Regions from separate parts of the Pantoea sp. E956-1 genome, predicted to be linked through region 2. Evidence: predicted binding sites of a transcription regulator. Region 2 holds the regulator's gene; each other region holds the start of a gene.

Region 1 (3,629 bases), on a different contig from region 2:
CACCAGATGCAGCGCGATAAATCCGGCCTCATCCTCTGCCAGTTCGACATTCAGACGACGGGAAATGATAGCCCTGGCCTCCTGACCCAGTTCGAACTCTTTGGGATAGAGGCGTTTGATATCCCACAGCAACACATTTTTAATCGCCAGACCTTTATTCTGCCGTTCAATGGCAAAGTAGCAGTGGTCGGTCAACGTGATATACAGGCTCTCCTGCAATTTCCCCAGGCGTTGTGTTGCAAGATCAATAATGCGGTCGCAGGTGGTCATCACTTCAGGCGGAATTTGGTGTAACAACTCCTCCAGCCGACGTACCAGCAGATCACTTTGCAGCGCGAACACCTTCTCAATGTGCGCCGCGTTGAGACTGTCACCGATGCGCTTCTGGAAGGCCAGTCCACGCCCCATCACGACCTGCTCGCGTCCCTGCTCATCCTGAACCATCACCACGTTGTTATTAAGAATTTTGGCGATTTTCATCGGAACCCCAGAAACAAAAAAACCTGACATCCGGCAGAGGCCAGAAATCAGGTTTTGCCTGCCTAAGCAGTAACAATCCAGTTCGGGCACTCTATCAGTTTTCGTCGTGACCTCAATCTGTCAGGGCAAAAAGCGTGACAGCGATCGAAATCCTCTTATTAACTTAAAAAGTGACCACCGTGTTGAGGTCAGTCACCCAGGCATCCTGCGTGTGGGTGATACCCGCTGGACGAAGCCAGTACGGAAGCCCGGGTTGCAGTTCCGGTCAGGAAAAGGGGATTGACGCCCAGTGGAATGAAAACTCACGGTTTGGGAGGAAGATGGTCATGCGAGGAAGGTCGTCTGAAAAATCGACTAATGGACTGCAGTATCTGCTCAATGCCATTTAGCAATTGAAAACATACCGCTTAAACGCTTTTGTCACTGTACACAATGTATTGATTTATCGAACGAAAAATTCTTAACGTGTGAAATAGTTCAACTGAGCGTCAGGCTCCGTTATGCAGGGTAAAAGAATGGAAGGAAGGCTATCAGTAAAGATAGTTAGCAGGAGAACAGCTTGAACCGTTATTCAGAAACAGCAACGCCGGAAGGTTCGCTTCCGGCGTTGGGGCAATTACGCGGCTTTAACGGCGCGTACTTTCTTTGCAGCAGGCTCTTCTGACTGCTCAGCGGTGCCATCGTCTGATACCGCTTCTGGCTGAGAGACGGCTGCTGCCGTTTCCGGCAGCTTGCTGGTGCGCAGAATATGCTGAACCGCATCTTTCTGCTCGGCAATCAGCAGGCCCAGCGTTTCCGCCTGAGATTCTTCCATTGCAGGTTGATGCTGTAACAGCCAGTCGGTGAAGGCTTCGGCCATATCGAGCATTTTGTCGTAGGCATCGGCCTCTTTCTTATTGGCAAACGTCATCTTCTCTTCACCCTTTCTGACTACTACAAATTTTGTTTCAACAGCCATCTTTTCGCCCTCAGGTACTGTGTATACATACAGTATATCATGCCGGTCATGCTTTGCCAGCAGAGAATAGAGTTTATCGGTTGTGCACGGGCTAACCTTATCCTGGCACAGACTTTTTTCATTTTTCCTGACGCATTCTCTGCCGCGAGGTCGGGCGACTACACCAGAAGCTCTTCAAGAAACATCGCCAGCGCCTTGCGCGGATCGTCCTCTTCCGAGACGATCACCTCGATCCCCCACTGCCCCAGCACCTCTTTGGCTACCGGATTATTGCGGTTGGTGAACAGGTACGATTTTGGCCGTGCGGTTGCCAGCCCGGTGCGGCCCCACATCTTGGTCAGACGGTAAAACAGCAGGCGAATATTGAAATCACTGATGCTGTAGCCAACAAAGAGTACTGAGTTGCCCATCACATCGTGAGTCAGTTTGATGTCGAGGGGCGAATCAAAATAGAGGCGTTCAAAATAGCTGCTCTCATCGAGCACGATTGAGGTGTCATCATCGAAATCACCGTGCAGTTTGATGATGTGACGCTTGTCTTCGGTAAGCGAGACCAGGTCCGCGGCGTTGGCCACTTTATAGTAGGGTACGCCGTGCGCTTCATGCGCCGCTTCCAGCCAGCGATCGTAATTGGTGGTGTAGATACGCGAGAAGTTTCCCTGGGTAATCATGGTATGAATTTCAGAAGAGCGGACATCAATATCGGGGCGATGCCATTCGCGATCCATCCAGCTGCGCAGCGGGCCAAGCGAGCCTTTTTTCTGTTTGTAATACTCCGCCAGCGACAGGTGCGTGCCATAGGTATTGAAGATCTTTGGATCGTAACCCAGCTCATTAGCAAGATGCGCAATCAGTTCATGCCACTCGGGCAGGCCAAAATTGCGCGAAATACCGGCACCGGCAAACAGAATCAGTTTGCCGGAATCATAGGCGCGTTTGAGTTCAGGTTTCATGCCATGCCCCGCGAGGTTTTTAAAAAGGTGGCGAAGCGATCCAGCGCGATGCGCCGCATCGAGATCTCATTCTTGAGTTCGCCCATCTCTGCAAACGTCTGCTCATAGCCTTCGGGAATAAAGACGCAGTCCCACTGAAAGCCGCGCGTTCCGGCAGGTTTCGCGGCGATGGTGCCGCGCAGTTCACCCGAAAACTGGTACATTTTGCGGCCATCGCAGTAGCCAAGCACCGTTTTGGCCGTCACGGCCTGGCTGTCGAGCCCCTGCACCAGCGCGGTAAAGCGCTCAGCGTCCAGGCGGTTCCAGAAGATGCGGGTCAGACCGGCGGGCAGACCATTGAGGCCATCCAGATAGAGGCCGGTGTGTTCCACAAACAGCGGTCGCCCAATCAGCGAAAAGGCTTTGGTCAGTTTGTCGCGTACCAGGTCGAGTTCGTTTTCAGTCTGAATTTCTTCGATGCGACGGGCGATGGGCAGAACTTCGACCCCGACAGGTTCGAGTATTTTGCGCACCTCCGCCAGCTTTTGCTCATTGGCAGAAAGGAATCTGATTTTCATGGGGCTTCCAGGTCAATTACTCCGCCACGCAGTGAGGATTTTACGAAAACAGGCGGGCAGGATAAATCACTAACGCTGGAGAGTGTAGTTCAATTCTGTGCTCATCAGGTTGAAGTGCGCAGAACCGGCCGCAGCAGACGAGCCGGTTCTGCAGACTCAGTAAACAATGCCGGGTGGATTCACCGTGGACTGAGTAATGGCTTCATCCTGTTCGCCCCAGCGTGCCAGCACCTGCTGATACTGCCCGCCTGCGATGGTGCCATCCAGCGCAGCCTGCAGCGCGGGTGCCAGGCCATTGCCCTTTTTGGTAGTCACGGCGACCCAGGCACGAAATGGCCCGCTGCCAACAGCTTTGTCTGTCCGCGTGACGCCACTTTCCAGGCCGCCATCGAGTGAGGGCCAAACATCGCATCTGCCCGTCCAGATAGCAGCGTCAGCGTCGCGGAGGCATCATCGGTAAGGTAAACCGGCGTTACCGCAGGCAGACCTTTCGCCCGGTTCTGCTCATCCCAGCTCAGTAAAATACGCTCCTGATTGGTGCCAGAGGCGACGATAATCCGCTTACCGGCAATATCCGCCGGACGATTAATTTTGCTGATATTGCTGTCGCTTTTCACCGCAAAAGCGTGGTTGTCGGCGCGATACGTCGCAAAATCGAACTTCTTCTTACGCTCTTCGGTC
Region 2 (3,629 bases):
GCAGGCACAGGGCGTAGAGAAGATTATTGCAACGCTGGCGGGTGAAGCGCAGTTTGCATTACGCCACAGCGTGATTGAAGCACATGGTTTATGTGAAAATTGTGCTGCGGTTGAAGCCTGTACGCACCATGCAAGTTGCGAGCATGACCATCAGGATGAGGGTAAAAAGCGGGGAAAACGCGGGTAGCTGGCACATCCTTGTGCAGTTCCGGTGAGGGCCCACCGGAACGCGTTCAGCTGATTATCAACCTATTGTCTGATTACCAGCGGTGATCTTTGTTCTGACCTTCCCAGTCGGTTACTTCGCGCTCGGCTTCATCTTTCGTAGAGCCGTAACGCTCCTGGATTTTGCCAACCAGCTGATCGCGTTTACCTTCGATAACCTGCATATCATCGTCGGTCAGCTTGCCCCATTTCTCTTTCATTTTGCCTTTGAACTGCTTCCAGTTGCCGCTTGCTTCGTCTTTATTCATGGCAGACCTCCAATCCTCGGGTTTTAATGATTATCTTGCTGCTTAACAAAATAACGATACAAAGCGCTGGTTAACTGCGCTGCATAGAGTTAATTGTAGTAGCCAATTTCTTAACCATGGAATAATACAGAATAATCCGTATCGGCTTGCGTGCAGCCACTGCTGACTCAGGCATCAAACCAGCTGTTCTGACGCCAGTGCTTACGCCAGATGAGCCACAGCGACAGGCCGCGCAGCGCCAGGAAAACCGTGACCGCCAGCCACAGACCATGGTTACCCAGTACCGGTACGCTAAGCAGCGTCAGAAAATAGCCTGCTGCGGCTACCACCATGCTGTTACGCATCTCGCGCCCGCGCGTCGCCCCGATGAACATGCCATCCAGCAGATAACACCAGACACCGATCAGCGGCATTATCATCTGCCAGACCAGATAGCGGTCCGCTGTCTGCTGAAGTGACTGAAGAGAGGTCAGCAACGACACGATCTGCGGGCCAAAAATGGCATAGATCAGCGAGAAGAACAGCGCCACCACCACCGCCTGCCGACAGGCAGAGTGCCAGACGCGCAGGAGTTTACTGCCATCTTTTGCACCATGCGCCTCACCCGCAAAAGCTTCAACTGCGTAGGCAAAGCCATCCAGCGCATAGGCAGTAAAAGTAATGAACATCAGTAATACTGCGTTAACCGCCACCACATCAGGGCCGAGTCGCGCGCCCAGCACGGTCAGCGAGGCAAAACAGAGCTGCAGCATCAGAGAGCGCAGCATGATGTCCCGGTTCAGTCGCAGCAGCCGGCCGCTGTCACCGCGCCAGCTCTGCTTCAGCAGGCTAAGCGTAATTCCGCGCAGTTTTAATACCCGCCAGACCATGATGCTGCCGACGCCCAGCGTGATGTACTCTGCCAGTGCCGTGGCGGTGGCCGCCCCCGCGACACCCCAGTGCAGCCCCATCACCAGCCAGAGATCGAGCACGATGTTAACCAGATTGCCCACCACCAGCAGGATCACTGGCGCACGCGCATACTGCACGCCCAGCAGCCAGCCCAGGATTACCAGGTTTGCCAGCGTGGCAGGCGCACTGAGCCAGCGAATCTGAATAAACAGCGCCGCCTGTTCCAGTACATCGGGATTGCCGCCAACCAGATGGGTCGCCAGCTGGATAATCGGATAACGCAAAGCGATGAACAGTACACCTGCCAGCAGCGCGATGATCAGCGGTTGCGTCAGCGCGCGCGCCAGAGCGGTTTTATCGCCCGCACCAAACGCCTGTGCCGTAAGGCCAGTCGTACTCATTCGAAGGAAAAGCAGCAGCATAAAAAGGAAGCTGGTCACTGTAGTCCCGACCGCAACCCCGCCAAGATAGACAGGGCTGTCGAGATGACCAATTACTGCAGTATCGACCACTCCCAGTAAGGGAACAGTGATATTTGAAAGGATCATTGGCAGTGCGAGCCGCCAGAGATTTTTATCCGTTGCCGTGATAAAGCGCATTCGCCGTTCCGTGCTCAGTGTCGCTGCGCAAAAGAGACAGCGACAAAATTAGGGCAGACAGAATAGCATCAGAAAAAGCGAATGCACGCTGGCGTCAAAATCAGAGCCACTCGCCGTTGCGCACCACGCCCACCGCCAGACCTTCAATAGTCAGCGACTGCGCACGGGTATCGACAACAATCGGGTCAAAATCGCTGTTTTCAGGCAGCAGATGCACGATAGCACCCTGCTTTTTCCAGCGTTTAACGGTAACTTCATCATCAATGCGGGCAACCACAACCTGGCCGTTGCGCACATCCTGGGTTTTATGCACCGCGAGCAAATCGCCATCCATAATTCCGATATCTTTCATCGACATTCCGCTGACGCGCAGCAGGAAGTCAGCAGAAGGCTTAAACAGGCCTGGATCGACCTTGTAATGAGTTTCGATATGTTCCTGCGCCATGATCGGCTCACCGGCAGCAACCCGGCCAATCAGCGGTAGCCCTTCTGAGGCTTCTTCTTCCATTAACAGGCGAATGCCGCGTGATGCACCGGAAACGATCTCGATAACGCCTTTACGCGCCAGCGCTTTCAGATGCTCTTCTGCCGCATTCGGCGAACGGAAGCCCAGCTGCGCCGCAATTTCGGCACGCGTAGGCGGCATGCCCGTTGAAGAAATATGGTCGCGAATCAGGTCATAGACCTGCTGCTGCCTGCTGGTTAATGCTTTCATCCCGCCCCCTGGTTGTTTATACAGTCGCTGTGAGTATATACAGGTATTGGCGAAATGGAAACCAATTGTCAGGGAAAACGCGCCCTCAGACGCATTGTGGAAGGCTTATCGCAAATGTGTCCAGAGCAGCGCGATCCAGACAAAGAGTGCCAGTAAAATGCTGATCAGTACCGCCGCCGAGCCCATGTCTTTCGCCCGGCCCGCCAGCGGATGATGCTCCTGACCGATGCGGTCAACCACCGCTTCAATAGCGCTATTGAGGATTTCAACAATGACCACCAGCACCACCACCCCAATCATGAGGATGCGTGAGACCATATCGACATCCAGCCAGCACGCAATAATAATTGCGACCAGCGCAGCCAGCGCTTCCTGGCGAAACGCCGCCTCATGTTGCCAGGCGGCTCGCAGTCCCTGCCATGAGTAACCTGCGGCTTTTACTATTCTGATAAGTCCGGTGGCATTATTTGCCATGATGTGGGAACCCTTTCATCGGATTGACGTCAATGTCTGGGCTGCGTGCAATGGGCACCACCACAGATCTTCGCTGCGCTTTCTGGTATGCTTGCGGCGCTTTGCTAACAAGAGGCTTCATGTTGTCTATGTCAGGTTGGCGTAAACTCTATTACAAACTGCTTAATTTACCACTGTCGTTTTTGGTAAAAAGTAAGGCCATTCCGGCCGATCCCGTGTCTGAACATGGTCTGGATCCGACCCGACCTATTATGTATGTTTTGCCTTACGATTCGAAGGCCGACTTACTGACATTACGCGCGCAGTGTCTGCGGCATCATCTGCCCGACCCGCTCTCTCCGCTGGAGATTGATGGTTCACTGCTGCCGCGCCACGTCTTTATCCACAATGGCCCGCGTGTCTTCCCCTATTTTGTGCCCAGCGTGGAATCCGTGAAAATCTTTCACGATTACCTCGACCTGCACCGTAATAACCCAA
Region 3 (3,629 bases), on a different contig from region 2:
TCAGTGGTCTCCAACATGAGCAGTGAAAGCCGCACCAGCCAGAAGCTGCGCGATTCGGCTTTTCAACTGCTTTGCTCCAACCATTCGTTTCTGAGTTACATTTCTGCGCTGGGCGCCCACCGCGATAAAATTACCGCACCCGAGCTGCTGACATTGCTGGATGATACGGTTTGCTATGTTGAGGATGTGTTGCAGACGGAAGTTGTCAGCGATGAGCACGTTGAAACGATGCGCCATCAACTGGCTCAGCGAATCAGCCAGCTGGCCGCAGATGCGGATACGCGTGCGCCGCTGGTGCTCCAGCAACTCGGTCTGCTGGTGGCATTGATGCCCGATGTGGCTCGCCTGCGCCGCACGCTAATCACTGATTAGCCTTCGCCGCTTCTGAGATTGGGGTTTGATAAAAGCGTGCGCTGGAACCATGCATTCAGCTCCGCCCGTGTCGCCTGCGGCAACGCGGCAGCATGGTGGCCTGTGATGGCACCCTGCAGCGCAAGTAACGTCTGGAATCCAACGTGCTGATTGATCGCTTTTAGCTTCAGCCAGCACTGTTTGGCTCCCATCTGATAGAGATGATTGACGCTCATGACACCCGCCTCATAGAGCATCATCTCCATACGTACGCTGAGATTAGGCAGATCTTTTAACCGCGGAGAGGATTGTCTGTCCTGCAACTCCAGCTGCGCCGTTTCTAAAGAGGCGGCGGAGAGCGCCAGAAGATGATCAGGATCGCGCCATAACACCTCATCGACCCGAAAGTAATTGAGGCTCACCAGTTTGCCCCGTTTGCGAAAAATCAGAGGTTGTAGTGGACGATCTGTAATGTATTCCCGCAGAGGTTCACTGGCCCGCAGATAGAGCTCGTCTTTATTAATTAAGGCAAAAACCACACTTTCAACAGCCAGGGCATAGCCACCAAACTGGGTGCGGGACTCTATTGTTCCCAATGCGGCCAGACGCGCTCTGGAGCGCTCTACAACCGGATTCACCTTTTTCATTGCACCACCTCCATGTAAGAAATATATCGTAAATTACCTTGAGTATCAGGTAATTAGAAGATAAAAAAAAGCGTCAACGGGTTCAATGAATAAATAGCGTTTCAACTAATCTTGTCGCGATTTTGCGAGGCGTTTTCCGAAATTTGGGTTGATCTTTATCCAGGATGACAGTACTGTATATTCATACAGTCCACTGCTGGTGATTAACTTATGCGAACACAACATCCTAATAATGCACGCTATGCTCATCATTATGCGTCCTCTTCCGTTCCGGCCTCTCAGGGCGGTGGAATTACTGAGTTACGCTACAGCGAACAGCCCGGTATGATGCAGATGTTGCTGTTGCCATTATTGCAGCAGCTGAGTCAGCAATCGCGCTGGCAGTTGTGGTTAACACCAGCACATAAACTGAATCGCACCTGGCTACAGGAATCAGGATTACCACTGGATAAAAGTATGCATATCGCCGATTCTGAACGTCTGAATGCGGTTGAAGCGATGGTCAAAGCATTACGTACGGGAAATTACAGTGTCGTTTTGGCATGGATTCCCTACGATCTTGACGAAGATGAGCGACGTCAACTTGAAAATGCGGCCGCAGAGGGTGAAGCGCTGGGTTTGATTTTGCGTGCAAGTGGGATATCTGGGGCATCAGAAGCGCCTCTCAGACCGCAAACTGCGATAAAAATTCAGTCGGATTTGTTTCATTAAGTAAAAATCAGAAGTTTCCCAAGCTATTTTTCTTATCTGTCGCTGCTAAGCCACTGATTCTGTTAGTTCGAGCGTTGACAATGGCTTAGCAAGATTTTTGGGCTTTTTGCCGCGACAATACTACCAGTCTAATTGTTAGAAATTGTGTATAAATCGCTGTTTTTTTACATAAGCGCCTCACATCATACTTGTAAGTTTCCAATCTCGTTGTAGACTTTAGCTCGCCAGGGTGCTCAATAACCTCCGTTTTTTGCGGTAGAGTCATAAGCGAGCGTTTTGACCCGGCGAAGGATTTAAACCAAGAGCAACCTTTTTGCTCATTGCCTATTTGGATGATAACGAGGCGCAAAATGAAAAAGACAGCTATCGCAATTGCAGTGGCACTGGCTGGCTTCGCTACCGTAGCGCAGGCCGCTCCGAAAGATGACACCTGGTACACCGGTGCTAAACTGGGCTGGTCTCAGTATCACGACACTGGTTACTACGGTAACGGTTACGAGAACAATGACGGTCCAACTCATGAAAGCCAGCTGGGTGCAGGTGCATTCGTTGGTTACCAGGCGAATCCATACCTGGGCTTCGAGCTGGGCTATGACTGGCTGGGTCGCATGCCTAACAAAGGCAACGTGACTAACGGCGCATTCAAAGCACAGGGCGTTCAGCTGGCTGCTAAACTGAGCTACCCAATCTATGACGATCTGGACGTGTATACTCGTCTGGGCGGCATGGTATGGCGTGCAGACTCAACGCAGACTAACCCAACTACTGGCCGCATCAGCGACCACGACACCGGCGTATCTCCGCTGGCTGCTGTTGGTGTTGAATATGCGCTGACCAAAAACTGGGCTACCCGCCTGGATTACCAGTGGGTTAACAACATCGGTGATGCACAGACCGTTGGTACTCGTCCAGACAACGGCATGCTGAGCGTAGGCGTTTCATACCGCTTCGGTCAGGATGACGTCGCTGCTCCGGCGCCAGCTCCGGCTCCAGCACCAGCTCCAGTTGTTGAAACCAAGCGTTTCACTCTGAAGTCTGACGTTCTGTTCACCTTCAACAAATCTACCCTGAAGCCAGAAGGCCAGCAGGCTCTGGATCAGCTGTACAGCCAGCTGAGCTCAATGGATCCTAAAGATGGTTCCGTTGTCGTACTGGGCTTCACCGATCGCATCGGTTCAGAGCAGTACAACCAGAAACTGTCTGAGAAACGTGCTCAGTCAGTCGTAGATTACCTGGTATCTAAAGGTATTCCTTCTAACAAGATCTCTGCACGTGGCATGGGTGAATCTAACCCAGTTACCGGCAACACCTGTGACAGCGTGAAAGGCCGTAATGCCCTGATCGACTGCCTGGCGCCGGACCGTCGTGTAGAAATCGACGTTAAAGGTATCAAAGACGTTGTAACTCAGCCACAGGCTTAAGTTTACACGTAATAAAAAACCCCGCTAAGGCGGGGTTTTTTTATGCCGGTAATAAAACCGGACTGAAGGATAAAAGCTCTGATTGCCCTGCCCGATTATTCGCTCTCTGAACCAGAGTTACCCAGAATCGCCTGCAAATCCTGCTTCAGACTCGACATCTGAGTGGCATATTTCTCTTTACGTTCTGCATCTTCTATCAGCTGAACAATCGTTTCAGAGAGCGTGCAGCCGCGCCGCTGTGCCAGACCTGCCAGTCGCTGCCAGACCAGATACTCCAGGTCTATCGATTTTTTTCGCGTATGCTGATGTTCAGCGTTGAAATGGCGTTTTCGTCGGGCACGGATGGTCTGCTTCAGTCGGTTATCAAGATCAGCGTGAATATGTTCCGCGATCCATTCATTTACTGTAACCGGATTATTTTCCATTGCCAGCAGCTTATCCACTGCTGCCTGCGCCGCGCTTAACTCAAGGTGACGCGTGATCAGTTCACCTTCCCGAT
Region 4 (3,629 bases), on a different contig from region 2:
GATCTTTTCTATTCAGCTCGCTGAGCCAGATAAAGCAGTGGCGGCTGAGGCTATCGAGACTTATCTCAAATCTCATGCTGAGTCGCTGGGGATGAGCTGGGAAGAGTTTTGCATCAAAAACGAACTGTAATCAGGGCTGCGTTGAAGTTGCATTTTGAAAACACCTCCAACCAGTTCAGGCGCTGCAGATAACGTTGTACTAACCGGGGGAAAGTGTATAACTTCGGCGTGCGACTAAGGTCGTGATTGTCCTTTAACGAATAGTGCTTATGCACTGCCTCTGCAGGTGTTGTCTCAATTCCACCTCCAGAGGCGAATTTTTTATCCGCCCCTACCCCTCACCTTCTGTCGCTTTACCCTTTACTTCAACATAACTTGCTACCGCCAGCAGACGATTAATATGCGTCAGCAGCAGATCCACATCAGACTGCAGAAAATCGGTCGAAGATTTCGAAGCAGTAATAATGGCATCCTGCACCGTTTCTGAAATGGTCAGCGAGTTATCCTGTTTCGCCTGCACCAGCAGCGCTGCAACAAGCAGGGACTGCGCTTCAAGTTGCGCCGTCAACTCTTTTGCATCGACGTCCATCTTTGCCAGTTTTAGCAGAATATCAATTACCAGTTGTCGCATCGCGGACCTCCTAAAAGTAAGCCGTCATTATGTCGCGATGCGTGCGCATTTTGCTAGTCGAAGATTGAGGTTTATGCGACATAAAAATTTACGCGAAATCGGGCACGCCGCCTTGCTACTGTTTTTATTTACAGTATTATATGTCAGCGATTTTGCCCTGAATGGATTGCCATCATGTTTGTTGAGTTGATTTATGACAAGCGCAACGTTGCCGGTTTACCAGGTGCCCGCGAGATGATTCGTGAGGAGCTGGAAAAGCGGGTGCATCGGGTGTTTCCTGACATTGAAGTTAAGGTTAAGCCGATGGAACGTAACGCGATTGATACTGATTTGAGTAAGAACGATAAAGCGACGGTTGCGCGGATTGTTGAAGAGATGTTCGACGAAGCGGAAATGTGGCTGGTGGCCGATTAATCCCTTAACGGCCACCACATCAGTTAGCGGGAGATGACTTAGCTCTCCTGCTCGCTATGATTAATTTCAATCTCGACGTCCTGAATAGCGGCATCCAGATCTTCCAGCAGTTTGCCCTGCTTATTTAGCAGCGCATCGATTCTGTCGGCGTTGGTCTTGTCTTTATACTCACCGGCGTCAAACGCTAACCATTGGCTGGAAAGGGTTTCGGTGTTGGTCTGAGCATAGTGACGCATCTCTTTTAGCTGAGAAGTCACGTCACGCAGATATTCAGTTTTGGTCTTGGTTTCTGTTGAATCGCTCATGCTAAATTTCCTTCTGGTCATTTATCCAAAGTGAGTAGGCTTAGCGGTTCATCAACCGGCCAATCAGCGGGCCTGCATTCAGGTACAAAATGTTGCCCGGAGATTTAAAACTAGTCGATAATAGCGAAGCCGCATTAAGAATAATCGGAAGTTATGGTTTATGACCGGATTTCCCGGTTGGTACCTCACTCTCAGTGACGACCTCTTTGACTTTTATGACCGTTTTGTCGGCTATGCGATCCGGTATTGCATCCAGCTTGTGCTGTATTGCTGCAACCTGATCGGTCAGCAGCTCCACTCTGTCATCACGCCGCGCCGCAATTAAGCGATAATCCGCCCGGATCTCCTCGACCCGTTTGTTTGCGGTGTTACTGACGTAGAGAAAGATGATCGTCATCAGGATGCAAATCATCGAACAGCTTAGCAATACGCAGCCGAGGATAACTTTGCGCTGGTAAGACATCGGTGCCTTAGTGCTATTAATCGTGGCCATCACTGCGATCCTCCAGAGTTGAGATAAGCCGATCAATCTCATTACGAAATTTGTCGTTCTGATCGGTTTCGGTCATTGCCAGTAAAATCCCTACCGCATTCTTGATTAACCGAAGATCCGTTTCGAGTGTCGAGATACGCCGCAGATTCCTGTCGTGCCGTTCGCGTAATTCATCGTTCTCCTCCCGTATCAGCACGTTGCTCTCTTTCAGCAACACCACCTGCTCTTTGTAGCTGGTAATAATTTCGCCGCCGGCTCGATTACTGGTTACGATTGACGCAATTCCCGCCAATAACGGTTTCCAGAACAGTGCTGCTGCCCCCCCACCCAGAACTAACGCACCCATACTGGTAATCAGACTACTTTCCATGCCACACCCCTTTGTACGGTAAGGTCTCTGGAACTTACTGCGTGCTGCTTAGCCACGTCCCCCGCATGAAATTTAAGATTGCTTAAATACCAGGCTTAAGTATACTTAAGTCACTCTCAACCAAAAAGTCAAGCTTATGAAAAACGAAACGCTGGGTGACCGCATCCGACTCCGACGTAAATCGCTGCAGTTAACGCAGAAGCAATTGGCGCAACAGGTAAAAGTGTCCCATGTAGCGATTTCGCAATGGGAAAAAGAGGAGACGCTGCCGCGCGGTGAGAACCTGCTGCGGCTCGCTGAAGCGCTGGGCTGCGCACCAGCTTTTCTGATAGATGGGGATGGTCCTGTTTTCAGCGAAAGCGCCTGGAGTGGTCTGCACCAGATCCCACTGCTTGCACAGCGCGACGTGCCGCAATGGCTGAGCGAGGCCGGTTCCGTCCGGCATGAACTGCTGATGCACAATGACATGGCGCTTTCGCAGCAGAGCTTTGCCTTCCGGGTGGAAGAACAGGCGATGACGCCCGCGATTCTGCGGAATGATGTGGTAATCATCGATCCCACGCAGTCACCTCAGCCCGGCGACTGCATACTGGCATTGCAGCAACAGGCCGTGCTGCTACGCACCTGGCGTCAGCGCGGCAGTGAAAATGGCGTCATGCAGTTTGAACTGGCACCGGTCAATATCAACTTCCCTGAGCTGCATTCCAGCCGGGACAGCCTGAAGCTGATTGGTACGCTGGTGGAACTGCGACGCTACCGCCAGCCATAAAAAAACCCGCCTGGCGCGGGTTCACTTTTCATCGTACAACGGTGGCTGAGATTATAGCCGGGCAACTACAGAGCATCGGTCAGTTGATCCACCACCACATTGCCCTGCAGATCGGTCTGCATAATGCGGTAATTGACGGGCCATGAGCGGCGGGTACTGAGTTTATCGAACAGGGTTACGCCGCCTTTTTTAACACCCTGGCGGTTTACAATAATCCATTCGGTAACCTCTTCCTGACCACGATTTTTCAGGCTCAGCGAGCGTTGCTCGATTAACTGATCTTCAGCTTCAATCTTTAAATAGTCTCTTAACATAATTTCTATCTCCTGGTAACGCAGGCCACTATATGCCTTTTGTTAATCCGTTCAATCGAATTTATTTATCGATCTGTTTATCGACGGGAATGTGACCTGCCGCAAGCGACATGACAGGTTTGTCCATTACTGCATCAGGGATTCCCGGTTAGCATGAACCTGCTGTACACACCCAAACATCGAAAAATGACGTGTTCAGTATGAGAGAAACTCCGATTAGCCCGCCTCTGGCGGGCTTTTTTTTCATCTTTAATCCGCTTCGCATGCGGGATGTCAGTGCTGGTCTAAACTTAAGAGACTGGAATAAAAGGAGTGAGTTATGTTTAAGCACAA

The links. Region 2 encodes LexA, which represses DNA repair genes until DNA is damaged. Its sites were predicted from a motif close to TNCTGTATGTACATACAGNA; they were not measured.
Region 1: a site for LexA is predicted at 1,454-1,473, ahead of AC0T7J_RS11255 (YebG family protein). Genes of this name have one in related genera too.
Region 3: a site for LexA is predicted at 1,170-1,189, ahead of sulA (SOS-induced cell division inhibitor SulA). Genes of this name have one in related genera too.
Region 4: a site for LexA is predicted at 748-767, ahead of AC0T7J_RS03920 (DinI-like family protein). Genes of this name have one in related genera too.

The regions. Positions count from the first base shown of each region.
Region 1 covers NZ_CEUYZP010000003.1:135,290-138,918, reverse strand. The annotation lists gene licT (BglG family transcription antiterminator LicT) at 1-480, opposite strand, end outside; gene AC0T7J_RS11255 (YebG family protein) at 1,097-1,438, opposite strand; gene AC0T7J_RS11250 (SIR2 family protein) at 1,597-2,391, opposite strand; gene AC0T7J_RS11245 (non-canonical purine NTP pyrophosphatase) at 2,388-2,948, opposite strand; partial or broken gene AC0T7J_RS11240 (ABC transporter substrate-binding protein) at 3,105-3,629, opposite strand, start outside.
Region 2 covers NZ_CEUYZP010000009.1:171,797-175,425, forward strand. The annotation lists gene zur (zinc uptake transcriptional repressor Zur) at 1-187, shown strand, start outside; gene AC0T7J_RS19620 (CsbD family protein) at 261-473, opposite strand; gene dinF (MATE family efflux transporter DinF) at 641-1,963, opposite strand; gene lexA (transcriptional repressor LexA) at 2,064-2,678, opposite strand; gene AC0T7J_RS19635 (diacylglycerol kinase) at 2,784-3,152, opposite strand; gene plsB (glycerol-3-phosphate 1-O-acyltransferase PlsB) at 3,281-3,629, shown strand, end outside.
Region 3 covers NZ_CEUYZP010000002.1:386,266-389,894, reverse strand. The annotation lists gene yccS (YccS family putative transporter) at 1-372, shown strand, start outside; gene AC0T7J_RS09255 (TfoX/Sxy family DNA transformation protein) at 369-998, opposite strand; gene sulA (SOS-induced cell division inhibitor SulA) at 1,209-1,709, shown strand; gene ompA (porin OmpA) at 2,060-3,130, shown strand; gene matP (macrodomain Ter protein MatP) at 3,226-3,629, opposite strand, start outside.
Region 4 covers NZ_CEUYZP010000001.1:782,694-786,322, forward strand. The annotation lists gene AC0T7J_RS03910 (DUF6388 family protein) at 1-130, shown strand, start outside; gene iraP (anti-adapter protein IraP) at 332-631, opposite strand; gene AC0T7J_RS03920 (DinI-like family protein) at 806-1,045, shown strand; gene AC0T7J_RS03925 (hypothetical protein) at 1,084-1,350, opposite strand; gene AC0T7J_RS03930 (hypothetical protein) at 1,502-1,843, opposite strand; gene AC0T7J_RS03935 (hypothetical protein) at 1,830-2,213, opposite strand; gene AC0T7J_RS03940 (helix-turn-helix domain-containing protein) at 2,350-2,982, shown strand; gene AC0T7J_RS03945 (hypothetical protein) at 3,048-3,296, opposite strand; gene AC0T7J_RS03950 (hypothetical protein) at 3,616-3,629, shown strand, end outside.